Linked DNA regions of Actinopolymorpha singaporensis. The protein of the gene in region 1 interacts with the protein of each later gene in a pairwise test. Links are inferred from orthologs where the notes say so. Each region holds a gene or a part of one and is shown on either strand. Other genes may lie near its edges.

Evidence for each region.
Region 2: the proteins of aceE (region 1) and nth interact in binary tests that used the Escherichia coli proteins (3 or more experiments, as listed by UniProt). The link is inferred for Actinopolymorpha singaporensis from one-to-one orthologs.

The regions. Positions count from the first base shown.
Region 1 is NZ_LT629732.1:4,777,663-4,784,638, forward strand. Bases 1,127-4,407 are described here. They hold aceE (pyruvate dehydrogenase (acetyl-transferring), homodimeric type), read left to right. Parts: upstream 1,127-1,441; coding sequence 1,442-4,207; downstream 4,208-4,407. Other genes in these bases: BLU27_RS21560 (PHP domain-containing protein), read right to left, coding at 4,303-4,407. In the rest of the region: BLU27_RS21545 (DUF3052 domain-containing protein), read right to left, coding at 82-513; BLU27_RS21550 (YjbQ family protein), read right to left, coding at 657-1,070; more of BLU27_RS21560, read right to left, coding at 4,408-5,358; BLU27_RS21565 (PucR family transcriptional regulator), read left to right, coding at 5,659-6,831; BLU27_RS21570 (acyltransferase domain-containing protein), read left to right, coding at 6,919-6,976. UniProt on the Escherichia coli protein: Component of the pyruvate dehydrogenase (PDH) complex, that catalyzes the overall conversion of pyruvate to acetyl-CoA and CO(2).
Region 2 is NZ_LT629732.1:1,990,440-1,996,992, reverse strand. What follows is about bases 1,675-4,532. They hold nth (endonuclease III), read right to left. Parts: upstream 3,547-4,532; coding sequence 2,803-3,546; downstream 1,675-2,802. Other genes in these bases: BLU27_RS09045 (MBL fold metallo-hydrolase), read right to left, coding at 4,500-4,532; BLU27_RS09050 (Crp/Fnr family transcriptional regulator), read left to right, coding at 3,816-4,490; BLU27_RS09060 (TlpA family protein disulfide reductase), read right to left, coding at 2,087-2,806; BLU27_RS09065 (NUDIX hydrolase), read right to left, coding at 1,675-2,090. Outside these bases: BLU27_RS09075 (alpha/beta fold hydrolase), read left to right, coding at 1-140; BLU27_RS09070 (MarP family serine protease), read right to left, coding at 208-1,386; more of BLU27_RS09065, read right to left, coding at 1,383-1,674; more of BLU27_RS09045, read right to left, coding at 4,533-5,369; BLU27_RS09040 (NUDIX hydrolase), read right to left, coding at 5,366-6,319; BLU27_RS09035 (RidA family protein), read right to left, coding at 6,329-6,553. UniProt on the Escherichia coli protein: DNA repair enzyme that has both DNA N-glycosylase activity and AP-lyase activity. The DNA N-glycosylase activity releases various damaged pyrimidines from DNA by cleaving the N-glycosidic bond, leaving an AP (apurinic/apyrimidinic) site.

The DNA.
Region 1 (6,976 bases):
CTCCCCACAGCCGGCGAACGCCGCCACACGAACCAGCGCTGCGGGCCCCGGCGCTGCCGGACCCCAGGCACAGCCGGATGTTCAGCGCTGCCGGGTCTTCGGCGTGGCCAGCCGGGTGCCGAGCCAGTCCGGTGCCACGGACTTGCTGGTTGTCGTGGAAAGACCCGCGGTGGGCGCCGACTCCGCGATGTCGCTGGCCTCGACGTAGCCGTCCCGGCCGACCTTCGGTGTCAACAGCCAGATGACACCGCCGTCGGTGAGGTCCGGTTTGGTGTCGACCAGCGCGTCCACCAGGTCGCCGTCGTCCTCCCGCCACCACAAGATGACGGCGTCGACCACCTCGTCGTAGTCCTCGTCCACGAGGTCGTTCCCGGTGTGCTCTTCGATCGCCCGGCGCAGGTCCTCGTCACAGTCCTCGTCCCAACCGAGCTCCTGCACCACCATGCCGGGCTGCAGGCCCAGCCGCTCTGCTGGCCCAGACTGGCCTTCGGCCTCGCCTGCGGTCGCGCTCACGAGTCCCGCCCTCCATTTCTCGAAAGTTAGTTGTTGGCCGGTAGTCCAGCGTCCCGGCGCGTCGTACGCAAGTGCCCACGGAGTGTCGTACCGCGCGTCCACCCGTCGCGACGTGTCGCTCATACGGACAGTCTCAGGCAGTCTCAGCCCTGGAGCAGTGACAACCGGACCTTTCGCCGCGGATTGTCGCGGTTGGTGTCGACCAGGCACACCCGCTGCCAGGTTCCGAGCGCCAACCGACCGGCCACGACAGGAAGCGTTGCATACGGCGGAACGAACGCGGGCACCACGTGGTCGCGACCGTGCCCGGGCGAGCCGTGCCGATGCCGCCAGCCGAAGTCGCCGGGCAGTACGGCGCCGAGCACGGCGAGCAGGTCGTCGTCGCTTCCGGACCCGGTCTCGATCACGGCCACGCCGGCGGTCGCGTGCGGGACGAACACGTGCAGCAGCCCGTCGCCATCCTGGGCGGCCGCCGCGACGAACCGCTCGCACTCGTCGGTGAGGTCGTACACCACCTCGTCGGAGCCGGTGCGGACATCCACCACTTCACTGCGCATATCGGCCTTTCGGTGAGAAACGGGTGAGAACGGGCTCGAGAACGTGACGATCAGGTGGGAGTTCTGGCGAGCGCCCCACGGCCAGGAGGATTTCCGGCATGGTGCCCGAGTCCGGAAACGCACCAGACACTGGTACCCGGCCGCGAATGGGACGACGTAGGGTTGGCTCCCGGTTTCACCCTGACGCCGCGGTGCGGGCTCCGGGTCGAGGCCACGGGCCGCCACCATGGCCCGGTGTCGGCGTTCGGCCCCCGGAAAGGCACCACCGGGACCGGGGACGACTCCTGCTCTCCCGCGAGAGACTATGAGAGTCAGGACGACAATGCACTACCTGGTGGGAGCACCCCCACACCCCCGAGAAAGGGATCGCCGTGGCTTCCGGAGCAGAGCGTAGGCCCATCATCACAGATGGACTTCCCACCCAGCTCCCCGACATCGATCCGGACGAGACCCGTGAGTGGATCGAGTCGCTCGACGCGGTGCTCGACGAGCGCGGACAGGAGCGTGCGCGCTACCTGATGCTGCGCCTGCTGGAACGCGCGCGCGAGCGGCAGGTGGGCGTCCCCGCGTTGCGGAGCACCGACTACATCAACAGCATCCCGCCCGACCGCGAGCCGTGGTTCCCCGGCGACGAGCACGTGGAACGCCGCATCCGGGCCTACATCCGCTGGAACGCCGCGATCATGGTGTCGCGCGCCAACCGCAAGGGCCTGGAGGTCGGCGGGCACATCGCCACCTACCAGTCGGCGGCCAGCCTGTACGAGGTGGGCTTCAACCACTTCTTCCGCGGCAAGGACCACCCCGGCGGCGGCGACCAGATCTTCTTCCAGGGCCACGCGTCGCCGGGCATCTACGCCCGCGCGTTCCTGGAGGGCAGGCTGAGCGAGGACCAGCTGAACGCCTTCCGCCAGGAGGTGTCGCAGGGCACCGGCAACGGCCTGTCGAGCTACCCGCACCCGCGGCTGATGCCGAACTTCTGGGAGTTCCCCACCGTCTCGATGGGGCTCACCGCGGTCAACGCGATCTACCAGGCGAGGTTCAACCGCTACCTCCGCAACCGCGGCATCAGGGACACCAGCCAGCAGCACGTGTGGGCGTTCCTCGGTGACGGCGAGATGAGCGAGCCGGAGTCCCTCGGCGCCATCGGCGTGGCGTCTCGGGAGGAGCTGGACAACCTCACGTTCGTCATCAACTGCAACCTCCAGCAGCTCGACGGACCGGTACGCGGCAACGGCAAGGTGATCCAGGAGCTGGAGTCCTACTTCCGGGGCGCCGGCTGGAACGTCGTCAAGGTGATCTGGGGCCGCGACTGGGACCCGCTGCTGGCCCAGGACGTCGACGGCGTGCTGGTCAACAAGATGAACACCACCCCGGACGGGCAGTTCCAGACGTTCTCGGTGGAGACCGGGGAGTACATCCGCGAGAACTTCTTCGGCGGTGACCCCAGGCTGCGCAAGATGGTCGACGGGCTGTCCGACGACGAGCTGCGCAAGCTGTCCCGGGGCGGCCACGACTACCGCAAGGTCTACGCCGCGTTCAAGGCGGCGACCGAGCACGTCGGCCAGCCGACGGTCATCCTGGCGCACACCATCAAGGGCTGGACGATCGAGGCGCTGGAGGGCCGCAACGCGACCCACCAGATGAAGAAGCTCACCAAGGACGACGTCAAGAAGTTCCGGGACCGGCTGTATCTCCCGATCTCGGACAAGGAGATCGACGAGAACGACCTTCCGCCGTACTACCACCCGGGCAAGGACTCCGACGAGATCGCCTACATGCTCGAACGCCGCCGCCAGCTCGGCGGGCCGGCTCCGGAGCGCCGCGTGAGCCCGACGCCGCTGAAGCTGCCCGGCGACGCCGTGTACAGCGAGCTGCGCAAGGGATCGGGCAAGCAGCGGGTGGCCACCACGATGGCGTTCGTACGGCTGCTCAAGGACCTCATGCGCGACAAGGGCATCGGCGCGCGGTTCGTGCCGATCGCGCCGGACGAGTTCCGCACCTTCGGCATGGACTCGATGTTCCCGACGGCGAAGATCTACGACCCGTTCGGGCAGACGTACGAAGGCGTCGACCGCAAGCTGTTGTTGTCGTACAAGCAGTCGGAGAAGGGCCAGCTGCTCCACGAGGGCATCAGCGAGGCCGGCGCGATGGGCTCGGTGACGGCGGCGGGCACGGCCTACGCCACCCACGGCGAGCCGATGATCCCGGTCTACATCTTCTACTCGATGTTCGGGTTCCAGCGCACCGGTGACTTCATGTGGGCGCTCGGCGACCAGCTCGCCCGCGGCTTCCTCATCGGTGCGACGGCCGGGCGGACCACGCTCACCGGTGAGGGACTGCAGCACGCCGACGGGCACTCGCACCTGCTTGCCTCGACCAACCCCGCGTGTGTGGCCTACGACCCGGCGTTCGCGTTCGAGCTGTCCTACATCGTCAAGGACGCCTTGCGGCGGATGTACGGCTCCAGCGAGGAGCACCCGAACGGCGAGGACGTCTTCTACTACCTCACCGTCTACAACGAGCCACTGGTGCAGCCGGCCGAGCCGGAGAACCCCGACGTCGAGGGCATCCTGCGCGGCGTCTACCGCTACGCCGAGCACACCGGCGAGGTCGACGACCGCACGCCGCGGGCGCAGATCCTCGCCTCCGGCGTGGGCATGCCGTGGGCGCTGGACGCGCAGCGGATGCTGTCGCAGGACTGGGGCGTGGCCGCCGACGTGTGGTCGGTGACGTCGTGGAACGAGCTTCGCCGAGACGCGGTGGAAGCGGAGAAGTGGAACCTCCGCAACCCCGACAGCGAGGCGCGGGTGCCGTACGTCTCGCAGAAGCTCGCGGGTGCGGCCGGTCCGTTCGTGGCGGTCAGCGACTGGATGCGGGCGGTGCCCGACCAGATCTCGCGCTGGGTGCCCGGCGACTACTCCTCGCTCGGCACCGACGGCTACGGCTTCGCCGACACCCGGCCGGCGGCGCGGAGGTTCTTCAACGTCGACGCCGCCTCGGTGGTCGTCGGGGTGCTGGCCGCGCTGGCCCGCCGCGGTGAGGTCAAGCAGTCGACCGTACGCGAGGCGGCCGACCGCTACGCCATCACCGACCCGACGGCGGTCGCGGACGTGGCCCAGGAAGGCGGCGACGCGTAGAGGCTCCTACGACCGTTTCGCGAAACGATGAAGGTCCCCGGCACGTGCCGGGGACCTTCACGGTTTCGCACCACGCCCGTGGACACCGGGCGATGTCAACGGGCGCTTGACCTCACGGCGCGGCGTTCGCGGCGTTCGCGAAAGCGGTCGAGGAGTTCGTCGGCCGGCAGCGTGTTGATCACCCGATCGGCGGGGACCTCGCACTCCTCAGCGCGGGCGCAGCCGTACGGCTGCCAGTCCAGCTGCCCGGGCGCGTGCGCGTCGGTGTCGATCGAGAACACACAGCCCTGCTCGACCGCCTGGCGCAGCAGCCGCCGCGGCGGGTCCAGGCGTTCGGGCCGGGAGTTGATCTCCACTGCGACCCCGAACCTCCGGCAGGCCTCGAACACGATGTCGGCCTCGAACGACGACTCCGGCCGGGTGCCGCGGCCGCCCGTCACCAGCCGGCCGGTGCAGTGGCCCAGCACGGTGACCAGCGGGTTGGCGATCGCGGCCACCATCCGGGGCGTCATGTCCGCGGCCGGCATCCGCAGCTTGGAGTGCACGCTGGCCACCACGACGTCGAGGGACGCGAGGAGTTCGGGGTCCTGGTCCAGCGAGCCGTCCTCGAGGATGTCCACCTCGATGCCGGTGAGGATGCGGAACGGCGCGAGCTCTGCGTTCAGTTCGCGCACGACCTCGAGCTGGCGGCGCAGGCGCTCGGCGGACAACCCGTTGGCGACCTTCAGCCTGGGCGAGTGGTCGGTGAGCGCGACGTACTCGTGCCCGAGGTCGCGTGCCGTGCGAGCCATCTCCTCGATCGGGCTGCCGCCGTCGGACCACTCGGAGTGGGTGTGCAGGTCACCGCGCAGCGCCGCGCGCAGCGACTCCCCACCCGACACCAGCGGCCCGTGCTCGCCTTCCAGTCGGGCCAGGTAGCCGGCGGTCTCGCCCGCGTACGCCTCGGTGGCGACCTTCGCCGACGACGGCCCGATGCCGGGCAGCTCGGTGAGCGTTCCGTCGCCGACCCGCCGGGCGAACTCCTCCTCGGGTAGGTCGGCAAGGGTCTGCGCGGCCCTGCGGAACGCCCGCACCCGCGGGGTCTCGGCGCGCCCGCGTTCGAGCAGGAACGCGATGCGGCGCAGCTGGTCGATCGCCTCGGTCGCGGTCACCGCCACACCCTAGCGCTCCGGCCTCACCGAGCCCGCGTACCGACGCGGGGCCCACCTGCGTACCCTGCCTCGTCCTCGTTCCGCGCTACCCGAGCGCGCTGCCCACGGGTCTGGGCTCGCCTGTGCCGGCCGCCGACAGAGCCCAAAACGTCGTTAACCCAGCAGAATCGGACAAAAGCCTCCGGGCAGTCCGGACCGGCGTACGACCTCGTCGTGGTGTCCCCTGCCGGCCTGGCCGACGCTCACCATGTGTCACCACGAGCGTGGGTGTCGGGACACGGTGCGTGCGACACTTCGCACGTGCCGAGTCTTCACCGAACGTCCACCGCGAACCATCTGGAGCGCGCGAGCGGGGTGCTCGCCTCCGCCACGATCGAACGGATGCAGGAACGCCTGTCGTGGTTTCGCCGGATGAACCCGCAGGACCGATCCTGGATCGGCCTGGTCGCACAGACGTTCTTCGCGGCGTTCGTCGCGTGGTTCCGCGATCCCGGCCGGGGACCCATCTTCACCGCGGACGTCCTGGGAACGGCGCCCCGCGAGCTGACCCGCAAGGTCACCCTGCACCAGACCGTGGAGATGATCCGGATCGGCATCGAGGTCGCCGAGGAACGCGTCGACCAGATCGTGCCCGAGGAGGACGTGGCCCGGGTGCGCGAGGCGGTCCTGCTGTACTCCCGGGAGATCGCCTTCAGTGCGGCCGAGCTGTATGCCCGGGCCGCGGAGATGCGCGGTGCGTGGGACGCCCGGCTGGAGGCGCTCATCGTGGACGCCGTCCTGCGCGGCGAGACCGACGACGCGGTGCGCTCCCGCGTGGCCGCCCTGGGCTGGTCGGAGTCCGCTCCCGTCCTGGTGGTGGTGGGCAGCACTCCCGAAGGCGACCCGGAGGCCGGGGTGGAACTGATCCGCCGGGACGCCCGGCAGGCGAGGCTGGACGTCCTGACCGGTGTCCAGGGCGACCGGCTGATCGTCATCCTCGGCGGCGAGACCGACCCGGCGAAGACCGCCGGCCGGTTCGCGGCCCACTTCGGCCCGGGGCCGGTGGTCTACGGCCCGGTGGTGACCGACCTGATGGGCGCGTCCCGCGCGGCCCGAGCGGCGATCGCGGGTTACCTCGCCGCGCCGGCGTGGCTGGACGCGCCACGCCCGGTCGGCGCGGAGGAGCTGCTGCCCGAGCGGGCGCTGTCGGCGGACGAGACCGCCCGCAGGCAGCTGGTCGTGGACATCTACACCCCGCTGGCCCAGGCCGGTCCGGTGCTGCTGGAGACGCTGGCCGCGTTCTTCGAGAACGGCGGCTCGGTGGAGGCCACCTCCCGGATGCTGTTCGTGCACGCCAACACCGTGCGTTATCGGCTGCGGCGGATCACCGAGCTCAGCGGCTACTCTCCGTCGAACCCGCGCCATGCGTACACGCTTCGGATCGCACTCACCCTGGGCCGCCTGCACGCCCATCGAGTAGCGTCCGCACACTGACTTTGTAGGGTTCCTACAGAGAAGTTCGCGTAACTTTCGTCCGCCCGGGGCGCCCTTCGGAACCGTTCAGCCGTCAAGGTGGATTTCGTGCTCGTCATCGTCGCGCCTGGACAAGGGGCGCAAACGCCTGGATTCCTCGCACCGT
Region 2 (6,553 bases), 2.8 Mb from region 1 along the record:
CCGCCACTGCCGAGGGGTCGGCGGAGTACGTCGCCGGCCCCCACCGATGGCGACTGCTGGACGGCGTGGGCCACTTCCCGCACGAGGAGGCGCCGGACGCCTTCCTCAAGGAGCTCCTGGCCTGGCTCGACGAGGCCTGATCCCAGGCGTCGGCCGGGCGGGCAGTACGCCGGGCCGCGAGTCCGTCTGGCGCGCCGGGAAACCCGGTCAGGAACAGCCGCCGGTCGACACCGGTTCCCGGGCGTTCACCCCGGCCCGGGCGTTGCCGGCCACCTCTTCCGCGGTCAGGGCGTACCCCGTCGAGCCGTCCTCGACCGAAGCGGCGAAGACCAGCCCGGTGACATGGCCCTCGGTCGAGACCAGCGGGCCGCCGGAGTTGCCCGGCCGGACCTTGGCGTACAGCGAGAACACCTCGCGGGTGACCTGCTGGTTGCCGTAGATGTCCGGGCCCCGCAGCGCCTGCTCCGAACGCACCCTGGCCGCGCCGGCGGTGAACGGGCCGTTGCCGGGATACCCGAGCACCGCGCCCTCGTCGCCGGGCTTGGCGCCCTCGTCCAGCGGTACCGGTGCGAGCGGCAGGTCGGGCACGGCCAGGACCGCGACGTCGCGCTCGGGGTCGTACGACACCACGCGGGCGTGGTAGCGGCGGCCCTCGCGGGTCTCCACCCGTGGCGCCGACACCCCGGCCACCACGTGGGCGTTGGTCATCACGCGGTTCGGCGCGTAGACGAACCCCGAGCCCTCCAGGGAGCGCGAGCACTCCAGCGCCACGCCGGTCACCCGCACCACGCTGCGGCCGGCGCGCCGGATGTCGGGGTCCTTCAGCACACCGGCGGCCGGCGGCTGGGCGGGCGCGATGCGTTCGGCCTCGAACGGCGCGAGATAACGCGGGAACAGGCTGGGGTCGACCACCCGGCCGAACGCCTGCACCGCCTGCGAGCCGAACGGCGGGACGATCTCGTCGACGGTCGCCAGCACCCGCGAACCGCGGACGGTCGTGGAGACGTCACCGAAACGCGCGTTGGCGACCGCGGACCCGAGAATCCAGGCCACCACGAGCATGGCGGCGATGCTGAGCGCGGCGCCCGCGGTCGCGTCGACGAAGTGCGCCGGACGCCAGGTAACGCGCGAGCGCAGGGCGGCCCCGAGCGCGGCACCGAGCGCCTGGCCGAGGAAGGCGCCGGCCAGCACAATGCCGAGCGCCACCAGCGAGACGCGCAGGCTGGGCTCGTACTTGTCCAGGACGACGGGCGCGAGCCAGGCACCGGCCAACCCGCCGCCGATCAGGCCGGCGACGCCGAGGGCGCCGATGAGGAACCCCTGCCGGTAGCCGGAGATGCCGTAGCAGATCGCCGCGACGATCAGGATGATGTCGAGCACGTTCACGACGGCCTCCCGTCCTCGGTGGCACGGGCCGTGCCGAGCTCGACCAGATGGGTGGGCAGGTCCTCGACCCGGTTGTCGTCCCAGGGCCGTTCCCAGCCGGCGAGGGCGATCAGCCGGTCGAGTATCCCGCCGGTGAAGCCCCACACGACCAGTCCGGCCACCGCGAACGCCGGGCCGACGAAGCCGGACGGATGGCGTACGGACAACCGGTTGGCGGGGTCGACCAGTGTCTCCAGCGGTACGCGGTGCACCGACGCCACCTCCGCGACGTCGACCACGCGAACCGGCGAGGGTGCGTGCCACCAGCCGAGGACCGGCGTGACGAGATACCCGGACGGCGGAAGGTAGAGGTCGGGCAGCGTCCCGAACACCGTGACGCCGGTGGGGTCCAGCCCGGTCTCCTCGACGGTCTCCCGCAGCGCCGCGGCCACCGGGCCGGTGTCGGTGGGGTCGATGGCGCCGCCGGGGAAGGCGGGCTGGCCGGCGTGCGAGCGCAGCGTGTGGGCGCGTTCGATCAGCAGGATGTCGGGGCCGTGCACGCCCTCGCCGAACAGCAGCAGGACGGCCGAGGCACGTCCGCCGCCGTCGGGTGGCAGTGCCCGGCTGAAGTCGCCGGGCCGGGCGCGGCGGGCGACGCCGCGGACGGGTTCGAGCCAGGTGGGCAGGTCGATCGGGTTCTGGTCAGCGCGGGCGTCGGTCCTCACAGCTTCACTCCCAGGTAGGTCCGTACGTCCTGGCGCAGTTCCCGCTCCGAGTCGTACGCCCGGTGTGCCACGTGCACGACCTTGCCGTCGGCGTTCACGAAAACGGTGGCGGGGATGCCGACGAGCAGCCCGAAGGGCGCCAGCAGCCGCTTGTCGGGGTCGGCCAGCTGCGGGTAGCGCAGGCCGAGGTCACGGGCGAAGGCGAGGGCGAGCTCGGGACGCGGGTCGGCGTAGTCGACGCCCACGACGCGCAGCGAGTCGCCGGCCGCGGCGTACAGCTTCTGGAAGTGCGGCGCCTCCTGCCGGCACGGTCCGCACCACTGCGCCCAGACGTTGAGCACCGTCGGAGCGCCCTTCAGGTGGGGCAGGTGGACGGCCGGCCCGGAGCCCAGGCAGGGCAGGGTCACGTCGGGCAGCGGCTTCCCGCCGGGACGCGCCGGGGGCGCCCGGTGCACCGACCCACCCGGCCCGGCCGTCGCCTCGGCACAGGGCGCGATCCCGGCCCGCGCGCGCAGCGTGGCGAGCCGCTTGCTGTCCGGGCGGGGGGCCGCCCTTGACGCCGGCGTACTGGTCGGCGACTGCGACTCGGTGACCCGCTCGCCGACGCCTGCCGGCTGCTGCTCGTCCGGACCGCTCGTTCCCGCGCAGCCCGCACTCAGCAGGGCGAGCGAGAGGCCCGCGACCGCGTACGCCGTTCGTCTCCCACCGCGCCTCATTGGGTGTCCAGTGCCTCCGCGGCACTACGGACGAGCTTGCTCGCGGTCTTGGCGTCGGTCGGTCCCTCGCCGAAGGAGGGGCACAGCGGCGCGACCGGGCAGGCGCCACACGCCGGCCGGCGGGAGTGACACCGGCGGCGTCCGTGCCAGATGAGGCGCTGGGACATGTCGGTCCACTCGCGCTTCTCGATCAGCGCGCCGATCTCGTGCTCGATCTTCACCGGATCGGTCTCGGTGGTCCACCCGAACCGCCGGGACAACCGCTGTACGTGGGTGTCGACGGTGATGCCGGGGACGCCGAACGCGTTGCCGAGGACGACGTTGGCGGTCTTGCGGCCCACGCCGGGAAGGGTGACGAGATCCTTCAGCTTGCCCGGCACCTCACCCGAGTAGCGCTCGACCAGCGCCTGCGCCATCCCCATGATCGACTTCGTCTTCGCCCGGAAGAACCCGGTCGACTGGATGATCGACTCGACGTCCTCGGGGTCGGCGGCGGCCAGGTCGGCCGCGGTCGGGTATTTCGCGAACAGGGTGGGAGTGACGAGGTTGACCCGCTTGTCGGTGGTCTGGGCGGACAGGATCGTGGCCACCAGCAGCTGGAACGCGTCGGCGAAGTCGAGCTCGCAGTGCGCGTCGGGGTAGGTCTCGGCCAGGATCCGGTTGATCCGCCGCGCCCGGCGGACCAGCGCCAGCCGGCTCTCCTCGGGGCGACCGGCGCCCTTCGCTGCCCTGCCCGCGATCTTCGCGGGCTTGTCCGCGGCCTTCGCGGGCTTGTCCGCGGCCTTGCCTGTCCTGCCTGTCCTGCCTGCGGCCCTGCCGGCGGGCTTGTCCGCTGAGCTGCTCGGCGAACTCGCGGAGCCGCGCCCGGGGCGGGTCGTGGAGCGGGCCGAACCCGCGGCGGGTGGAGTCACGCGGGTCAGCCTACGTGGCCTAGCTACCGCGATCACGGTGTGGCGCGGCACACTAGACCGCGGGTCGGCAGGGCGCGGGCCCGGAGGAGGATCACCGAGTGAACGACGTGCTGCGGCAAGCGCCGCTGTTCGCGGGCCTGGACGACGCCGCGGCGACGGCTCTGCGCGCCGCCATGCACGAGATCCGACTGCGCCGCGGCGACGCGCTCTTCCACGAGGGCGACATCGGTGACGAGTTGTACGTCGTGATCGACGGCAAGGTCAAGATGGGCCGGACATCCTCCGACGGCCGGGAGAACCTCCTCTCGGTGCTCGGGCCGGGCCAGATGTTCGGCGAGCTGTCGGTCTTCGACCCGGGCCCGCGGTCCTCCACGGTCACGGCGGTCACCGACACCACGCTGCTGGTGCTGGGCCAGGACCAGCTGATGACCTGGCTGACCGGCCGGCCCGAGGTGTCCCGCAACCTCCTCCACCAGCTCGCCTCGCGGCTTCGCGCCCTCAACGAGGCGGTCGCCGACCTGGTGTTCTCCGACGTACCCGGCCGGGTCGCCAAGGCGCTGCTGGACCTGGCCCGCCGGTTCGGCCGGCCCGCCGACGGCGGCATCCACGTCCACCACGACCTGACGCAGGAGGAGCTCGCCCAGCTCGTCGGCGCGTCCCGGGAGACCGTCAACAAGGCGTTGGCGGACTTCGCGCACCGGGGCTGGATCCGGCTGGAGCAGCGGGCGGTCGTGATCCTCGACGTGGAGCGGCTCAGCAACCGCGCCCGCTGACCGGCCCGGTCAGGCGTCGGCGGCGCCGGCCGCGTCGGCGAGCGCGTCGAGATAGTCGAGCTGGGCGCGGACGCTCTGCTCTGCCGCCGGCCACAACGACCGATCGACCTCGGCGTACACGCGTTCGACCACCTCCCGCGGCGTCCGCGCACCCGACCGGACGGCCGCGCGCACCTGCTCCAGGCGTTCGGCCCGGTGAGTGAGGTAGTGGTCGAGGACGCCACGCGGGTCCTCGACCGGCGGGCCGTGTCCGGGCAGGAGTTGGCGTACGGGCACCTGCGCGACCAGGTCGCGAAGCCGGCGCAGCGAGGCGAGGTAGGGCCCGAGCGCTCCGTCGGGGTGGGCCACCACCGTGGTCCCCTGGCCCAGCACAGTGTCGCCGGTGAGCAGAACGGCCGCGCCCGCGCCGCCGACCGACGAAGCCGTGTCCCCCGGGTCCGTGCCGGCCAGGTCCGGGACCAGGAACGACACCGAGTCGGACGTGTGTCCCGGCGTGGCGACCACCCGCAGGGCGAGGTCGTCGACCGTCAGCACGTCGCCGTCGGCCAGTCCGCCGTCCCGGGCGTACGCCGGGGCCACCGCGCGCAGCGGGCATCCGGCCAGCTCGGCGAACCGGCGCGCGCCCTCGGAATGGTCGAGGTGGCCGTGGGTGAGCACCGCCCCCGTCACCCGGCCGCCGCGCGACGCACCCGCCGCAAGGACCTGCCGCAGATGACCTTCGTCGGCAGGGCCGGGGTCGACCACCAGCGCGTCGCCTGAGGAGCCGAACAGCACCCACGTGTTGGTGCCGGAGAGCGTCATCGGACCCGGGTTGTCCGCGAGCACGCACACCGCCCGCGGGCCCACCGGCCCACCCGTCCACCACCCCGCCGCGGTCACCGCAACTCCCCCTCGTCGTACGCCGAGCTGTCGGCCGGGGCCGCGTCTCCGGTCACGCGGGAATCCCAGTCGGCATCCCAGGGAAGCACCCACCGCCCGCCGTCGGGCGTGCGGCGGACCCGCGGCTGCACCGGCCGGATGGTCCGCTCGCCGGCGGCGGCCAGCGCCGCCTCGACGTCGGGCAGGTCGGTGAGGGAGGCGAGGGTGAGATAGGTGGGGGGCAGCATCCGCATCTCGCCACGGTGAACCGAGGCCAGCGCGTCGGCGGGCCGCATCCACGCCACCCGGTCGGCCTCGCCGGACACGTCCCGGGGCTGCTGGCCGGCCGGCAGCGCCGCGACGAAGAACCTGGTGTCGAACCGGCGTTCCTCGACCCGCGGGGTGATCCAGTGGTCCCACGCTGCCAGCAGGTCCGAACGCAGGACCAGGCCGCGGCGTTCGAGCAGTTCGGCGAAGGGCAGCACCCGGCCGAGCAGAGCCATCCGGTCGCGCTCCCAGTCGTCCCCGGTGGGGTCGGCGACCACGGTGCCGGTGTCGGGGCCGGCGAGCAGGACGCCCGCCTCCTCGAAGGTCTCGCGTACGGCTGCACACACCGAGGCCCGCGCGAGCCGCTCGTCGGCGAACCCCAGCCGTGCAGCCCACTCCGCGGGTGCCGGGCCGGCCCATCCCACCGCGGCGTCGGCGTCACGGGCGTCGGCCGAGCCTCCCGGGAAGGCGTACATCCCCGCGGCGAACGCCATCGAGGTGTGCCGGCGCAGGAGGTAGACCTCCAGGCCGGCGGAACCGTCACGCAGGAGCACGACGGTGGACGCGTGCCGCGGCCTGACCGGGGTGAACTCCCCCGCATCCAGCCGGGCGGCGCGTTCGACCAGGGCGGGCGGCACGGCCCGGACCGACGTGTCGTACGCCGGCCCGCCGAGCGCCCCCGTCTCACCCGCGTCCGCGTCCACCGGGGGTGCTCACCCCGTCTCCACCACGAGCTCGACCTCGACCGGAGCGTCCAGCGGCAGCACCGCGACGCCGACCGCGCTGCGGGCGTGCTGGCCGGCGTCGCCGAACACCGCGCCGAGCAGCTCCGACGCGCCGTTGGCGACCTTCGGCTGCCCGGTGAAGTCGGGCGCGCTGGCCACGAACACCACGACCTTGACCACCCGGGTCACCGACGACAGGTCACCGAGCTCCGC